2 regions of the Tepidiphilus thermophilus genome follow, and region 2 is predicted to be linked to the other one. Evidence: riboswitches for the same ligand, from Rfam matches in the RefSeq annotation. Region 2 holds a riboswitch; the other holds the start of a gene.

Region 1 (7,597 bases), on a different contig from region 2:
AGTACCGCCCCGATCACTGCCGCATCGATCTGCCCCGTGACGAGGCGATGCCCGCCCCTTTGCCCGGACAGCTTCGCCCGCTCACGCAACGACTGCGCGCCGAACTCGAACGCATCCGCAGCGAGCGCCGGCCCCAGGCGGGTCAGCCCGAGGGCGACGCGCTCGATCTTGACGACTGGGTCCGTCGCCACGCCGAACTGCGCTCCGGCTGCCCCGTCTCGGCGCAACCGCGCTATATCGACACCCCGCGCACGGCGCGCGACCTCTCCTGCCTGCTGCTCGCCGACGTGTCGCTGTCTACCGACGCGCACGCCGATGATGCGCACCGCGTCATCGATGTGATCCGCGACGCGCTGCTCGTGTTCACCGAGGCGATCGAAGCGGCGGGCGACGCCCTTGCCGTGGCCGCCTTTTCCTCGCTCGGCCACGCACACGTGCGTTACCATCGACTCAAAGATTTCGGCGAGCGCAACGGGCCGGCCGTGCGCGGTCGCATCCTCGCGCTACGCCCCGGCGACTACACCCGCCTCGGCGCAGCCATCCGCCACGCCGCCGACCGGCTCGCCGCCACGGCTTCGCGGCAAAAACTGCTGCTCGTGCTCACCGACGGCAAACCGCACGACATCGACCACTACGACGGCCGCTACGGCATCGAAGACACACGGCGCGCCCTCTTCGAATGCCGCCGGCGCGGTATCCGCCCCTTCTGCGTCGCGATCGACCGCGAAGCCGCCGATGTTCTGCCCTACCTCTTCGGCCATGATGGCCACGTCGTCGTGCAGCGCCTCGGCGAACTCGCCGCCCGCCTGCCTCGGCTCTACGCCGAGCTCACCCAGCCGTGAAACCGCTCGCATTCAGCGCCGCTCTTCCCTCCCCCCATAATCCCTCAACCGCCCCACGTCCGGCACCACCACCCTACGCCCTTCGGATCGCAACACTCCCTGCTGCGCGAGCTCATGGAAAACGCGCGACAGCGTCTCCGGCGTCAGGTTGAGGCGCGAGGCGATCACGTAGCGCGGCAGTGGCAGCTCGATCGTTGCCTCCCCGCGCTCGTGCTCGCAGGATTGCAGCAGATAGCCGATCACCCGCTGGGCCGCCGTCTGCAACGAATACGCCTCGATATCGCGCACCATGACGCGCAACCGCATCGCCATGCCGGCGAGCATGCGACGGCAAAAGTCCGGCCGACGCTCCAGCAATTCATCCACCGCCTCCTTGGGCACGAAGACGAGCTCGGCCTCGCCGAGCGCCGCCGTCGACACCGGATACGGTTGGTCGAGAAACATCACCGCCTCGCCGAAGGTCCCGCCCGGCCCGACGGTGTCGACGATCTTCTCCGCCCCCGAAGGAGAATCGAGAAACAGTTTGATGCGCCCGCGCTCCACCAGGTAAAAACCGCGCGCCGGCTCGCCGCGCAAGAACAGCACCTCGTCGCGCGCGAGCTGCACTGGCCGGCAGCGCCGCGCCAGCGCTTCCAACTCCTCCTCGTCCAGCAAGGCGAACAATGCCACCCGTCGCAGCCGGTTCGCGAGATGCTGCGTCTCGTCCATCATCCCCCCTCAATACAGCCGCGGCTCCCCCGGAGGCCGCGTCTTGAAGCGCCGGTGCACCCAATGGTACTGCGCCGGCATGCGACGGATCTCGCCTTCGAGCCAGCGGTTCATGCGTGCCGCGTCGGCTACTTCGTCTTCGGAAGGGAAATCCGCCCAGGGTTCGCCGAAGCGCGTCACGTAGCCCTTTCCATCGGGCAGCATCTCGGTGACGCAGGGCACCACCGCCGCGCCGGTGAGCCGCGCCAGGCGCGACAGACCCGTGATCGTGGCCGCCGGCACACCGAAGAACGGCACGAAGACGGACTCCTTGCGCCCGTAATCCAGGTCGGGCAGGTAATAGAGCGGCCGACCGGCGCGCAAAGCGCGCACCACCGGTCGGATACCGTCCTGGCGCGCCACCTGCAGCTGATCGCCGAAGCGGGAACGCCCCCAGTTGAGCCATCGATCGGCCACCGGGTCCCTTTTGGGGCGCGAATAGACGTAGACCCCGTCGTACTCCATCGCCACGCGCGTGCCGCCCATGTCCAGCCCAAGAAAGTGGGGCACGAGCAGGATCACCGGTCGTCCCTGGGCGCGCACGCCATCCGGATGCTCCTTGCCCTCGAGCCGCACCAGCCGCCGGATGCGCTCGGCCGGGGCAAACCAGGAAATCCCCCGCTCCAGGATGCTGCGCCCCAGCAGGCGGAAGTGCTCGCGCAGCACGGCACGCCGCTCGGCCTCCGTCCATTCGGAAAAGCACAGCCGCAGATTCACCTCGGCCACGTGGCGCCGCGAGCGCGCCAGATGAAAGAGCAGCGCCCCGAAACCGCGGCCGAGCGCCGCCAGCAGCGGCAGCGGCAGCCAATGCAACACCCACAGCAAGGCAACCAGCAGACGGGACATTTCCTCATTACCTTGAAGAAGATTTATAATTATCGCTCATCCGCCGAGTTAATCCGACAACTTGCGGGGCGGACAAGAAGGGCAGATCGAAGAACCGTCGCGAGCGGCTGCAGGGCAAGGCGCCCGGAGCGCAGGATGCGAGACATATCACCCAGATAGGCGAGCATCCGAGCACCGCGCAACGCCGCCATGCAGCCGCGCAGCAGGTTAGTCGAGCTGCCCAAGAAATACCGCTAAAGCGTCGCCGCTCCCTGATCCCCAGAGCCGGCACGCCGCCTCACGGGGATCGAAGGGAGCGATTGCATGGCCAAGGAATACCTCTTCACCTCCGAATCCGTCTCGGAAGGGCACCCGGACAAGGTCGCCGACCAGATCTCCGACGGCGTGCTCGACGTCATCCTCGGCGAAGACCCCCACGGGCGCGTCGCCTGCGAGACCCTCGTCTCCACCGGGCTGGTGGTCATCTCCGGCGAGATCACCACCAAGGCGCACCCCAACTACCGCGAGATCGCGCAGGACGTCATCCGCCGCATCGGCTACGATGATTCCGACATCGGCTTCGACTACAAGTCCTGCGCCATCCTCACCGCCATCAACCGCCAGTCGCCCGACATCGCCCAGGGCGTGGGCAAGGCTTTCGACGACCCGCTCGACCAAGGCGCCGGCGACCAGGGCCTCATGTTCGGCTACGCCTGCACGGAAACCCCGGTGCTCATGCCGCTGCCCATCTACTACGCCCACCGCCTCATGCAGCGCCAGGCCGAAGTGCGCAAGGACGGCCGGCTTCCCTGGCTGCGGCCCGACGCCAAGTCGCAGGTGACGGTGCGCTACGTCGACGGCAAACCCACCCAGGTGGAGACGGTCGTCCTCTCCACCCAGCACCACCCCGACATCACCTACGACGAGATCCGCGAGGCGGTGATCGAGGAGATCATCCACCCCATCATTCCGCCGCAGCTGCGCGCCCCCGACATCAAATACCTCATCAACCCCACCGGGCGCTTCGTCGTCGGCGGGCCGCACGGCGACTGCGGCCTCACTGGGCGCAAGATCATCGTCGACACCTACGGCGGCGCGGCGCACCACGGCGGCGGCGCGTTCAGCGGCAAGGATCCTTCCAAGGTCGACCGCTCGGCGGCCTACGCCGCCCGCTACGTGGCGAAGAACATCGTGGCCGCGGGTCTGGCGGATCGCTGCGAAGTGCAGATCGCCTACGCCATCGGCGTGGCCCGTCCCGTGAGCCTCATGGTCGAGACCTTCGGCACCGGCAAGGTCCCCGACGAGAAGATCGAGGCCCTCGTGCGCCAGCACTTCGACTTGCGCCCGCGCGCCATCATCGAAATGCTGGACCTCCTGCGTCCCATCTATTCCAAAACCGCCGTCTACGGCCACTTCGGCCGCGAGGAACCCGAATTCACCTGGGAGATGCTCGACAAAGCCGAAGCGCTGCGCGCCGACGCCGGTCTGTGACCCACCGAAGCGCCCGGACGTACCGCACGGTACGTCCGGGTGGATTTTTCGAAGGCATCATCAGTTTTTCCCGCTGCCATGACGCGGACCCCCTGAGCTAAAATCCGCCCCATGTCCTCCGATGCCTCGCTCCTGCTCAAATTCATCCTGCTCGCGGCCGGCCTCGGGCTGCTCACCCTGGGCGCCGAATGGCTCGTGCGCGGCGGCGCGCGCCTCGCCACACGATTCGGCATCTCGCCCCTGGTCGTGGGGCTCACCATCGTCGCCTTCGGCACCAGCGCCCCCGAACTCGCCGTTTCGGTCGGCGCGGGCTTGCGCGGTGCGCCCGATCTTGCGCTAGGCAACGTGATCGGCTCCAACATCGCCAACATCCTGCTGATCCTCGGCGTCACCGCGATCATCGGGCATATCCAGGTCCACTCTCAACTGTTGCGGCAAGAAATCCCCGTGCTGCTCGGTGCCGTCGCCCTGTTCTGCACCACCTCCTTCGACGGCATCCTCAGCCGCCTCGATGGCCTGATCCTCTTTTCCTCGATGATCGCCTATACGGTCTTTCTCCTCCGCCAAACGCGCACCCTCTCGCCCCAGGAAGAAGCCGGGCTCGCCACCGACATCCCCCAAAGCCGCTGGGACGCGCACGCGGGCGTGCAGCTGTCGCTGGTGCTCGTCGGCCTAGGGCTCCTCATCTACGGGGCCGACCTGGCCGTGGGGGCCGCCTCCGGCATCGCCCGCAGCTTTGGCGTGAGCGAGCTGGTGATCGGCCTCACGGTCGTGGCGGTAGGCACGTCGCTGCCCGAGATCGCCACTTCCGTCGTTGCTGCCCTTCGCGGCCATCGCGACATGGCCGTCGGGAACGTGATCGGCTCCTGCACGTTCAACCTGCTCTCGGTACTCGGCGCCACCGCCCTGGTCGCGCCGCACGGAATCCTGGTGAGCGAGACGATACGTCACGTCGACTCCTGGGTCATGCTGGGCACCACGGTGGTGCTGCTACCCATCATCGTCTCCGGCGCCGGAATTCGCCGCAGCGACGGAGCCTTGCTGCTCGCCTTCTACCTCGCCTACCTCGTCCATCTGGGATTGGACGCGAGCGCCCACCCCTGGAGCGAAGGATACGTCCGGCTCATGCTCTCCTTCGTCCTGCCGCTCGCCATAGTCTATCTCATGGTGCGCTACGTGCAATCCGTCGGTCGCCGCGAATAGCAGGCTGTTCGAGGCCCCCTAAGCGACTGCGCGACCCTTTGCCTTTGCTATAATCCCCCGCAACCGAGGAGCGCTGCAACCCGCCCGCGCGGGCCAGGCTCGGTTCAGATCCAACGGCGCTCACCCGTCTTCTCCGGCCGGACGGAAGACGCAGGTGAGCTGCGCATCCGCTCGGCCTCGTTCCCGAATAGGAGCATTTCGATGAACCAGGCCGCATCCATTTCCGAGTACGTCGTCGCCGATCTTTCGCTGGCCGAATGGGGCCGCAAGGAGATCCGCATCGCCGAGAGCGAGATGCCCGCCCTCATGGCGCTGCGCCGCGAATACGCCGAGCAACAGCCCCTGGCCGGCGCCCGCATCTCCGGCAGCCTGCACATGACCATCCAGACCGCCGTGCTCATCGAGACGCTGGTGGCGCTGGGCGCTCAGGTGCGCTGGGCCTCGTGCAACATCTTCTCCACCCAGGATCACGCCGCCGCGGCCATCGCCGCCGAAGGCATCCCCGTCTTCGCCAAGAAAGGCGAGACGCTGGAAGAATACTGGGACTACACCCACCGCATCTTCGAGTGGCCCGACGGCGGCCATTCCAACATGATCCTCGACGACGGGGGCGACGCCACGCTCCTGCTGCACCTGGGCGCCAAGGCCGAGCGCGACCCGAGCGTGCTCGACCACCCCACGACCCTCGAAGAAAAGGTGCTCTTCGCCCGGGTGCGCGCGCAGCTCGAGCGCGACCCCACCTGGTATTCGCGGCGCATCGCGGCGATCCGCGGCGTCACCGAAGAGACCACCACCGGCGTGCATCGCCTCTACCAGATGCAGGAGCGCGGCGAACTGCGCTTTCCGGCGATCAACGTCAACGACTCGGTCACCAAGTCCAAGTTCGACAACCTCTACGGCTGCCGCGAATCGCTCCTCGACGGCATCAAGCGCGCCACCGACGTGATGATCGCCGGCAAGATCGCCGTCGTCTGCGGCTACGGCGACGTGGGCAAGGGCTCGGCCCAGGCGCTGCGGGCGCTGCGCGCCGAAGTGTGGGTCACCGAGATCGACCCCATCTGCGCCCTGCAGGCGGCGATGGAAGGCTACCGTGTGGTGACCATGGAAGAAGCCTGCGACAAGGCCGACCTCTTCGTCACCGCCACCGGCAACTACCACGTCATCACCCACGAGCACATGCGCCGCATGAAAGACCAGGCGATCGTGTGCAACATCGGCCACTTCGACAATGAGATCGACGTCGAGTCGCTCCGCCAATACCGCTGGGAGAACATCAAGCCGCAGGTCGACCACGTCATCTTCCCCGACGGCAAGCGCATCATCCTGCTCGCCGAAGGGCGGCTGGTGAACCTCGGCTGCGCCACCGGGCACCCCAGTTTCGTGATGAGCTCGTCGTTTGCCAACCAGGTGCTCGCGCAGATCGAACTCTACACGCACCCCGAGCGCTACCCCGTGGGCGTCTATCGACTGCCCAAACAGCTCGACGAGAAAGTCGCCCGGCTGCAGCTCACCCGCCTCAACGTCCAGCTCACCCGGCTCACGCCCGAGCAGGCGGCCTACATCGGCGTGCCCCTCGACGGGCCCTACAAGGCCGAACACTACCGCTACTGAGCCCCGCACCGCCGCGCACCGCCCCGGTGAGGAGGGCGTGCGCGCGAACGCTGAGGAATCCCGTGATGCAGCACTTGGAACTGTCCGTCGAATTCTTCCCGCCGCAAACGGCGGAAGGCGAAGCCAAGCTCGATGAGGCGCGCCAGCGCCTCATGCAGCGCCTGCGCCCGGCCTACTATTCCGTCACCTACGGTGCCGGCGGCTCCACCCGCGAGCGCACCTTCGCCGTGGTCGAGCGGCTGCACCGCGCCGGGCTCGACGTCGCCCCCCACCTCTCCTGCATCGGCGCCAGCCGCGCCCAGATCCGCGAGATCCTGCAGCAGTACCAGGCGCTCGGCGTACGACGCCTCGTAGCGCTCAGAGGCGACCTCCCCTCCGGCGTGCGCGACCCCGGCGAGCTGCGCTACGCGAGCGAGCTCGTCGACTTCATCCGCGCCGAAACGGGCGATCACTTCTGGATCGCCGTCGCCGCCTACCCCGAATACCACCCGCAGGCAGCAAGCGCCCTGGCCGACCTCGACGCGTTTGCCCGCAAGATGCACGCCGGCGCCGACTGCGCCCTAACGCAGTACTTCTACAACCCCGACGCCTACGCCCACTTCGTCGAGGAATCCCGGCGCCGCGGCGTCACCGCCCCCATCGTGCCCGGCATCATGCCGATCACCAGCTTCGCGCGGCTCGCGCGCTTCTCGGACGCCTGCGGCGCCGAAATCCCGCGCTGGGTCCGCAAGAAGATGGAAGCCTACGGCGACGATGCCGAGTCGGTGCGCGCTTTCGGCCTGGAAGTGCTCGTGCGCCTGTGTGAGCGGCTGCTCCAACTCGGCGCCCCGGGCCTGCATTTCTACACCATGAATCAGGCCGAACCGACGCTGGCGATC
Region 2 (7,597 bases):
GCGCCGCCTTCAGCGGGCTTTTCGACGCAGGCAGCGCCGCCTGGACCTTCCAGCCCATGCTCACCCAGCCGATCTTCGACGCCGGTCGCACCCAGGCGAACTTGGATCTCGCGCTGGTGCGCAAGAACATCGCCGTGGCGCAGTACGAGAGCACCATCCAGCAAGCTTTCCGCGAAGTGGCCGATCTGCTCTCGGCCCGCGAGCGCATCGCCCGCCAGCTCGACGCGCAGATGACGCTCGAGCGCACCCAGCAGCAGCGGCTCGCGCTCACCGAGGCGCGCTACCGCGAGGGCATCACGAGTTTCCTCGAAGTGCTCGATGCCCAGCGCGACACCTTCCAGGCCTCGCAAGCGGTGATCTCTACCCGTCGGCAGCTGCTCTCGGCCGCGGCCCAGCTCTACAAGGCGCTCGGCGGCAGCCGCGAATTCGAGGGCGAGCCGATCGTCGAGGCCAAGGCGACCGATTCCCCCTGAGCTACAAAATGGGCGCGAGCCAGCGCCGCGCCTCCTCCAGCGCCAGGCCGCGCCGCCGCGCCCAGTCGGCGAGTTGATCCTCCCCGATCTTGGGAATGGCGAAGTAGCGCGACTCGGGGTGGCTGAAGTAGAACCCGGCCACGCTCGCGGCCGGGCGCATGGCGTAGTGCTCGGTGAGCGTCATGCCAGCGCGCGCGGGCGCATCGAGCAGGGCGAACAGGTCCCCCTTCACCGTGTGGTCGGGGCAGGCCGGATAGCCCGGCGCGGGACGGATGCCGCGGTAGCGCTCGGCCACCAGCTCCTCGGGCGAGAGCCGCTCCTCGGGCGCGTAGCCCCAGTCCTCGCGCCGCACTTTCTCGTGCAGCCACTCGGCGCAAGCCTCGGCCAGCCGGTCGGCGAGCGCCTTCAGCAGGATGGCGTGATAGTCGTCGTGCGCCGCCTCGTACTCGGCCAGTTTCTCCTCGATGCCGTGCCCCGCAGTCACGGCGAAGGCCCCGATCCAGTCCAGCACCCCCGTTTCCTTGGGCGCGATGAAATCGGCCAGGCACAGGTTCGGCTGACCCGGCGGACGCTGGTGCTGCTGGCGCAGGCCGTTCCACACCATGGCGAGTGCGTGGCGCGATTCGTCGGCGTAGATCTCGATGTCCTCACCCAGGCTCGCCGCGGGAAAGAGCCCCCACACCGCGCGCGCCTTCAGCCACCCTTCGCGCACCAGCACTTCCAGCATCGCCTGCGCCTCGCCATAGACCTGGCGCGCCGTCTCGCCCACCACCGGGTCTTCCAGGATCTGCGGAAAAGACCCGGCCAGATCCCAGGTCTGGAAGAAAGGCCCCCAGTCGATGTAGGGCACGAGCCGCGCGAGCGGCACTTCCTCGGCGAACACCCCCAAGCGGCGCGGGCGCGGCGGCGCATAGGCCGTCCAGTCGGTGCGAAACGCGTTGGCGCGCGCGGCTTCCAGCGGCAGCAGGGTGTAGCCGGTCTTGGCGGCATGCCGCTCGCGGATGCGCGCGTAGTCCTCGCGCAGCTTGGCCACGTACGCCTCGCGCTCGCCCGGCGAGAGCAGCGCCGAGACCACCCCCACCGCCCGCGAGGCATCGGGCACATACACCACCGGCCCCTCGTAGTGCGGCGCGATCTTCACCGCCGTGTGCGTGCGGCTGGTCGTCGCGCCCCCGATCAAGAGCGGCACGGTGAAGCCTTGGCGTTGCATCTCGGCGGCCACGTGCGCCATCTCCTCGAGCGAGGGCGTGATGAGCCCGGAGAGCCCGATCGCATCCGCCTTCAGCTCGCGCGCCGCGGCGAGGATCTTCTCGCACGGCACCATCACGCCCAGGTCGTGCACCTCGTAGCCGTTGCAGGCAAGCACCACGCCGACGATGTTCTTGCCGATGTCGTGCACGTCCCCCTTCACCGTGGCAAGCACCAGGCGCCCCTTGGTATGCCCGCCCGTCTTCGCCTTCTCCGCCTCGATGTAGGGCAGCAGGTGCGCCACCGCGAGTTTCATCACCCGGGCGGATTTCACCACCTGCGGCAGGAACATCTTGCCCGCACCGAAGAGATCGCCCACCACGTTCATGCCGGCCATGAGCGGCCCCTCGATCACCGCGAGCGGCCCCTTGCCCTCGGCGGCGAAGCGCGCGCGCAGCTCCTCGGTATCCTCGACCACGTGCTCGGTGATGCCCTTGACGAGCGCATGCTCCAGGCGTTTCTCCACCGGCCATGAGCGCCATTCCTGCACTTCTTCCGCCCTGGCCTCGCCCGTTTGCAGGGTCTGGGCGTAGGCCACCAGCTCCTCGGCCGCGCCGGGGCGGCGGTTGAGCACCACGTCCTCGACCAGCGCGCGCAGCCGCGGCTCGAGCTCGTCGTAGATGCCCAGCTGCCCGGCATTGACGATGCCCATGGTGAGCCCGGCGCGGATGGCGTGATAGAGGAACACCGTATGGATGGCCGCGCGCACGGTCTCGTTGCCGCGAAAGGCGAAGGAGACGTTGGAGATGCCGCCGCTCGTCTTGGCGTACGGCAGGTGGGTGTGGATCCAGCGCACCGCCTCGATGAAATCGACGGCGTAGTTGTCGTGCTCGGCAATGCCCGTGGCGATGGCGAACACGTTGGGGTCGATCACGATGTCCTCGGGCGGGAATCCGTCGGCCACCAGCAGCCGGTAGGCGCGCTCGGCGATCTCGATCTTGCGCGCGAAGCCGTCGGCCTGGCCGCGCTCGTCGAAGCACATCACCAGCACCGCCGCCCCGTAGCGCCGCGCGAGCCGCGCCTGCGCGAGGAAGGCCGCCTCCCCCTCCTTGAGCGAGATCGAATTGACGATGCCCTTGCCCTGCAGGCATTTGAGCCCCGCCTCGATCACCTCCCACTTGGAGGAGTCGACCATCACCGGCACGCGCGCGATGTCCGGCTCCACGGCCACGAGCCGCAGGAAGCGCGTCATCGCTGCGGTGGAATCGAGCATCGCCTCGTCCATGTTGACGTCGATCATCTGCGCGCCGGCCTCCACCTGCTGGCGCGCCACCGACAGCGCCTCGTCGTACTTCTCTTCGAGGATGAGGCGGGCGAACTTCTTCGAGCCGGTCACGTTGGTGCGCTCGCCCACGTTCACGAAGAGCGAGTCCGGCCCGATCTCGAAGAGATCGAGCCCTGCGAGCCGCATCACGGGTTTGGCCCGAGGCAGCGGGCGCGGCGCGCGGCCTTCCACGGCCCGAGCGATCGCCGCGATGTGCGCCGGCGTCGTGCCGCAGCACCCGCCCACCAGGTTCACCCAACCCGCCTCGACCCAGGAGGCGATCTCCGTGGCGAGCGCCTCGGGCGTCTCGTCGTAGCCGGTGGGCGAGAGCGGATTGGGCAACCCCGCGTTGGGGTGGGCCGAAACGAAGGTGGTGCACAGGCGCGCGAGCGTCTCCACGTGCGGACGCAGCTCACGCGCCCCCAGGGCGCAGTTGAGCCCGAAAGTGAGCGGGCGTGCGTGCGCGAGCGAAGCCCAGAAGGCTTCCGGCGTCTGCCCCGAGAGCGTGCGCCCGGCCGCATCGGTGATGGTGCCGGAGATCATCACCGGCCAGCGCCGGCCGTGCTCCTCGAAGAGGCGTTCGAGGGCGAACACCGCCGCCTTGGCGTTCAAGGTGTCGAACACCGTCTCGATGAGCAGCAGATCCGCCCCGCCCTCCACCAGCGCGCGCGCCGATTCGAGATAGTCGGCCGCGAGCGTGTCGAAGTCGATGGCGCGAAAGCCGGGATCGTTCACGTCGGGGCTCAGCGACAGCGTCTTCGAAGTCGGGCCGATCACGCCGGCCACGAAGCGGGGTTTGTCCGGCGTGCTGTATGCGTCGGCCAGCGTTCGGGCAAGCCGCGCCGCTTCCCGGTTGATCTCGTAGGCGAGATGCGCCAGGCCGTAGTCGGCCTGCGAAGTGCGCGTGGCGTTGAAGGTATTGGTCTCGATCACGTCCGCCCCGGCCTCCAGATAGGCGCGGTGGATCTCGCCGATCACCTCCGGATGCGTGAGCACCAGGAGATCGTTGTCGCCCTTGAGCTCCACCGGGTGATCCTGCAGCCGCTCGCCGCGGAAATCGGCTTCCGTCAGCCGGTACTGCTGGATCATGGTCCCCATGGCGCCATCGAGCACCAGCACGCGCTCGCGCAGCAGGCGCACGAGCTCCTCGGTCCGGTCCGCTTGCATGCCTCTTTCCTCCATAAAAGCGAAACGCCCGTGAAACCTGCCGGCGGCAGGGCTTCACGAGCGTCGTTGTCCCATCCGAGCCTGGCGGCGAGGCGCCGCTGCAACGCTCCTCGGAAAGCCTCGTATTTTACGGCAAGAATGCTTCCAGCACCGCGTTGAGCAGGCGCCAGCCGCGCTCGGTGGCGGCGATGCGCCAGGAAAGCGGCTCCACCAGCCCCTGCGCTTCGAGCCGCGCCCAGCGCGGTGCGAGCGTCTCCAAAGAAAGCCCCGTGCGCGCCGCGAACCATTCCCGCGGCACCCCCGCGCGCAGCCGCAGCGCGTTCATGAGAAACTCGAACGGCAGCGCCTCGGGCGCCACCACTACCTCTTCCTGCACGAAAGGGGCGACGGCCGCCAGATAGCGGCGCGGGTGCTTGTGCTTCATGCGCCGCACGATGCCTCCGGGTGTGCTGAGCTTGCCGTGGGCGCCCGGCCCCACGCCCAGGTAGTCGCCAAAGCCCCAGTAATTCAGGTTGTGCCGGCAGGCTTCCCCCGGCAGCGCCCAGGCCGAGACCTCGTAGTGGACGAAGCCCGCACGCGCGAACCGCTCCTCCACCGCCGCCTCGATCGCCGCCAGCTCCTCGTCGGCAGGCAAGGCCGGCGGCGCAGCGGCAAAAGGCGTGTTCGGCTCGATCGTGAGCTGATAGCAGGAGAGATGCGTCGCCCCGCCAGCGAGCGCCGCTTCCACGTCGGCGAGCGCCGCCGCCGGGCTCTGGCCGGGCAGGCCGATCATCAGATCGACATTGACGCGGGGAAACACGCGCACCGCCGCGGCGAGCGCCGCGCGCGCCTGCGTCCCGTCGTGGATGCGCCCCAGCCGCCGCAGGGCCGCGTCGTCGAAACTCTGCACCCCCAGTGAGAGCCGATTCACCCCGGCCTGCGCGTAGGCCGCGAAGCGCGCCGCTTCGAAGGTGCCGGGGTTCGCCTCCAGCGTAACCTCGGCATTGGGCGCGAGCGGCAGGTGCCGTCGAATCGCCGCCATGAGCCGCGCAAGCGCTTCGCCCGAGAGCAGGCTCGGCGTGCCGCCGCCAAAGAAGACCGTGTCGATCGGCCGCCCGCCCGCGCGCTCGGCCTCGGCCGCGAGGTCGGCTTCCACCGCCGCGAGGAATTCCGCCTCCGGCACCTCGCCTGCGAGCGGATGGGAATTGAAGTCGCAGTAGGGGCACTTGCGCACGCACCAGGGCACGTGCGCGTAGAGCGACAGCGGCACCCGCGCCGGATCGAACGCGCTCAAGCCTCCTCCCGCGCGAGCCGCGCCCTCAGCCGGCGCAAGGCCCGGCCACGGTGGCTCAGGCGATTCTTCTCTTCCGGCGAGAGCTCGGCCGCGGTCTTGCCCAGCGCCGGGAGGTAGAAGAGCGGATCGTAGCCGAATCCCCTCTCCCCGCGCGGTTCCGTGAGGATCTCACCCCACCAGCGCCCCTCGGCCACGAGCGGCAGAGGATCTTCCGCCGACCGCAAAAAGACCACGCAGCCATAGAAAAACGCCCGCCGCGCCGCCCCTTCGAGCCCCTGCATCGCCGCGAGCAGCGCCACGTTGTTGCGCGCGTCCGACCGAGGCTCCCCCGCGAAGCGCGCCGAGCGTACCCCGGGCGCTCCCCCGAGCGCCGGCACCGCCAGGCCCGAGTCGTCGGCGATCGCCGGCAAGCCGGAAGCGGCCGCCGCGTGCCGCGCCTTGGCGAGCGCATTTTCCAGGAAGGTCGGATGCGGCTCCTCGGCCTCCGTAATGCCCAGCGCCCCTTGCGCCAGCACCTCCCAGCCGAGCGGAGCGAGCAGCGCCTCGAGCTCGGCCGCCTTCTTCGCGTTGTTGCTCGCAAGCACCACCCGGCGTTTGCCCGAACTCACGCCCGGCTCTCCCGCTGGGCGACAAGCAACTCGCCGATCCCTTTCTCGGCGAGCGCGAGCAGGGCTTCGAGCGCCTTCCGGTCGAACGCCCCGTGCTCGGCCGTGCCCTGCAGCTCGACGAAGCCGCCCGCGCCGGTCATCACCACGTTCATGTCGGTGTCGCAGGTGGAATCCTCGGCGTAGTCGAGATCGAGCAGTGCCTCGCCCCCCACGAGTCCCACCGACACCGCCGCCACCTGGTCGCGCACGGGCGAAGCGGAGAGCACCCCTCGCGCTACCAGCGCCTCGCACGCATCGGCGAGCGCCACCCAGGCCCCCGTGATCGCCGCCGTGCGCGTGCCGCCGTCGGCCTGCAGCACGTCGCAGTCGAGCACGATCTGCCGCTCCCCCAACGCTGCCAGGTCCACCACCGCGCGCAGCGAGCGCCCGATCAGGCGCTGGATCTCCAGCGTGCGCCCGCCCTGTTTCCCTTTGGCCGCCTCGCGCGGCGTGCGCGTGTGCGTGGCGCGCGGCAGCATGCCGTATTCGGCCGTCACCCAGCCCTGCCCCGTCCCCTTGAGGAAAGGCGGCACGGATTCTTCCACGCTCGCGGTGCATAGCACCCGCGTGCGCCCGAAAGATACCAGCACTGAGCCTTCGGCATATTCCGTGAAGCCTCGTTCGATGCGCACCGGACGCAGTTCGTCGGCGCGCCTGCCATCATGACGCATGGCTCATCCCTTGAATTTCTGGATCGTCTCGTTGATCTCGCGGATCGCCCGTTCGATCTCCTCGTTGTCGAGGGGTTCGGCCGAAAAACCCGGCGGCTGCTGCGGCAGAGAGAAGGCCGTCGTCACCTGGTCGAGCGCCATGGTCTCGGTGGAAACCGTGTCCGGCGCCAAGGAGGGTTCGCCCTCCTCCCAACGCATGGCGATGAGCGAGACGTTGTCCGAGTTGGGCCCCGCCTCCATCTCCGCCTGCTCCACCAGTTCGGGCACCACCCGCACGAGCGGTCCGCGCGCGAGGCGCTCGGCGATCTCCTCGTCGTCGAGCACGCCCCACAGGCCGTCGGAACACAGGGCGATCACGTCCCCAGCCTGCAACACCGCCCGCCGACCGAAGTCGACGTGCGGCAAGGTTTCCCCGCCGAGCGAGCAATAGAGGCGGTTGCGGCTGTCGTGCGTGCGCAACTGGGCTTCGCTGAGCACCCCCTGTTCGATCAGGAGCTGCGCGTGCGAGTGGTCGATGGTGCGCGTGAGCACCTTGCCATGGCGGATGTGATAGAGGCGCGAATCGCCCACGTGCGCCCACCAGGCGTATCCCCCTTCCTGCACGAGGCAGGTGACGACCGTCGCACGGGGATTCCCCTCGATGTGATTCACCCGAGCGTATTCCAGGATCGCATAGTGCGCGTTGATGATCGCCTGCGACAGGAAACTCAAGGGGTCCTCGACGCGCGGTTTGGCCGACAGGCGAAACGCCTGGATGAGGCTCTGCAGCGTGATCTGCGCCGCCACTTCGCCGGCCGCATGTCCTCCCATGCCGTCGGAGAGCACCATGAGGAGCGCCTCGCGCGAATAGGCGT

The links. A riboswitch is a leader RNA that binds a small molecule or an ion and turns the genes downstream of it on or off. The one in region 2 is predicted to bind S-adenosylhomocysteine.
Region 1: linked by a shared signal. The riboswitch ahead of ahcY (adenosylhomocysteinase) and the one ahead of metH (methionine synthase) in region 2 are both predicted to bind S-adenosylhomocysteine.

What each region holds. Positions count from the first base shown of each region.
Region 1 covers NZ_LIPU01000010.1:42,247-49,843, forward strand. The annotation lists gene ASC37_RS08425 (nitric oxide reductase activation protein NorD) at 1-842, shown strand, start outside; gene ASC37_RS08430 (Crp/Fnr family transcriptional regulator) at 855-1,550, opposite strand; gene ASC37_RS08435 (lysophospholipid acyltransferase family protein) at 1,560-2,435, opposite strand; gene metK (methionine adenosyltransferase) at 2,739-3,905, shown strand; gene ASC37_RS08445 (calcium/sodium antiporter) at 4,017-5,108, shown strand; S-adenosyl-L-homocysteine riboswitch at 5,168-5,237, shown strand; gene ahcY (adenosylhomocysteinase) at 5,310-6,719, shown strand; gene metF (methylenetetrahydrofolate reductase [NAD(P)H]) at 6,785-7,597, shown strand, end outside.
Region 2 covers NZ_LIPU01000001.1:23,986-31,582, reverse strand. The annotation lists gene ASC37_RS00165 (efflux transporter outer membrane subunit) at 1-473, shown strand, start outside; gene metH (methionine synthase) at 475-4,152, opposite strand; S-adenosyl-L-homocysteine riboswitch at 4,204-4,270, opposite strand; gene hemW (radical SAM family heme chaperone HemW) at 4,280-5,425, opposite strand; gene rdgB (RdgB/HAM1 family non-canonical purine NTP pyrophosphatase) at 5,422-6,033, opposite strand; gene rph (ribonuclease PH) at 6,030-6,743, opposite strand; gene ASC37_RS00140 (PP2C family protein-serine/threonine phosphatase) at 6,747-7,597, opposite strand, start outside.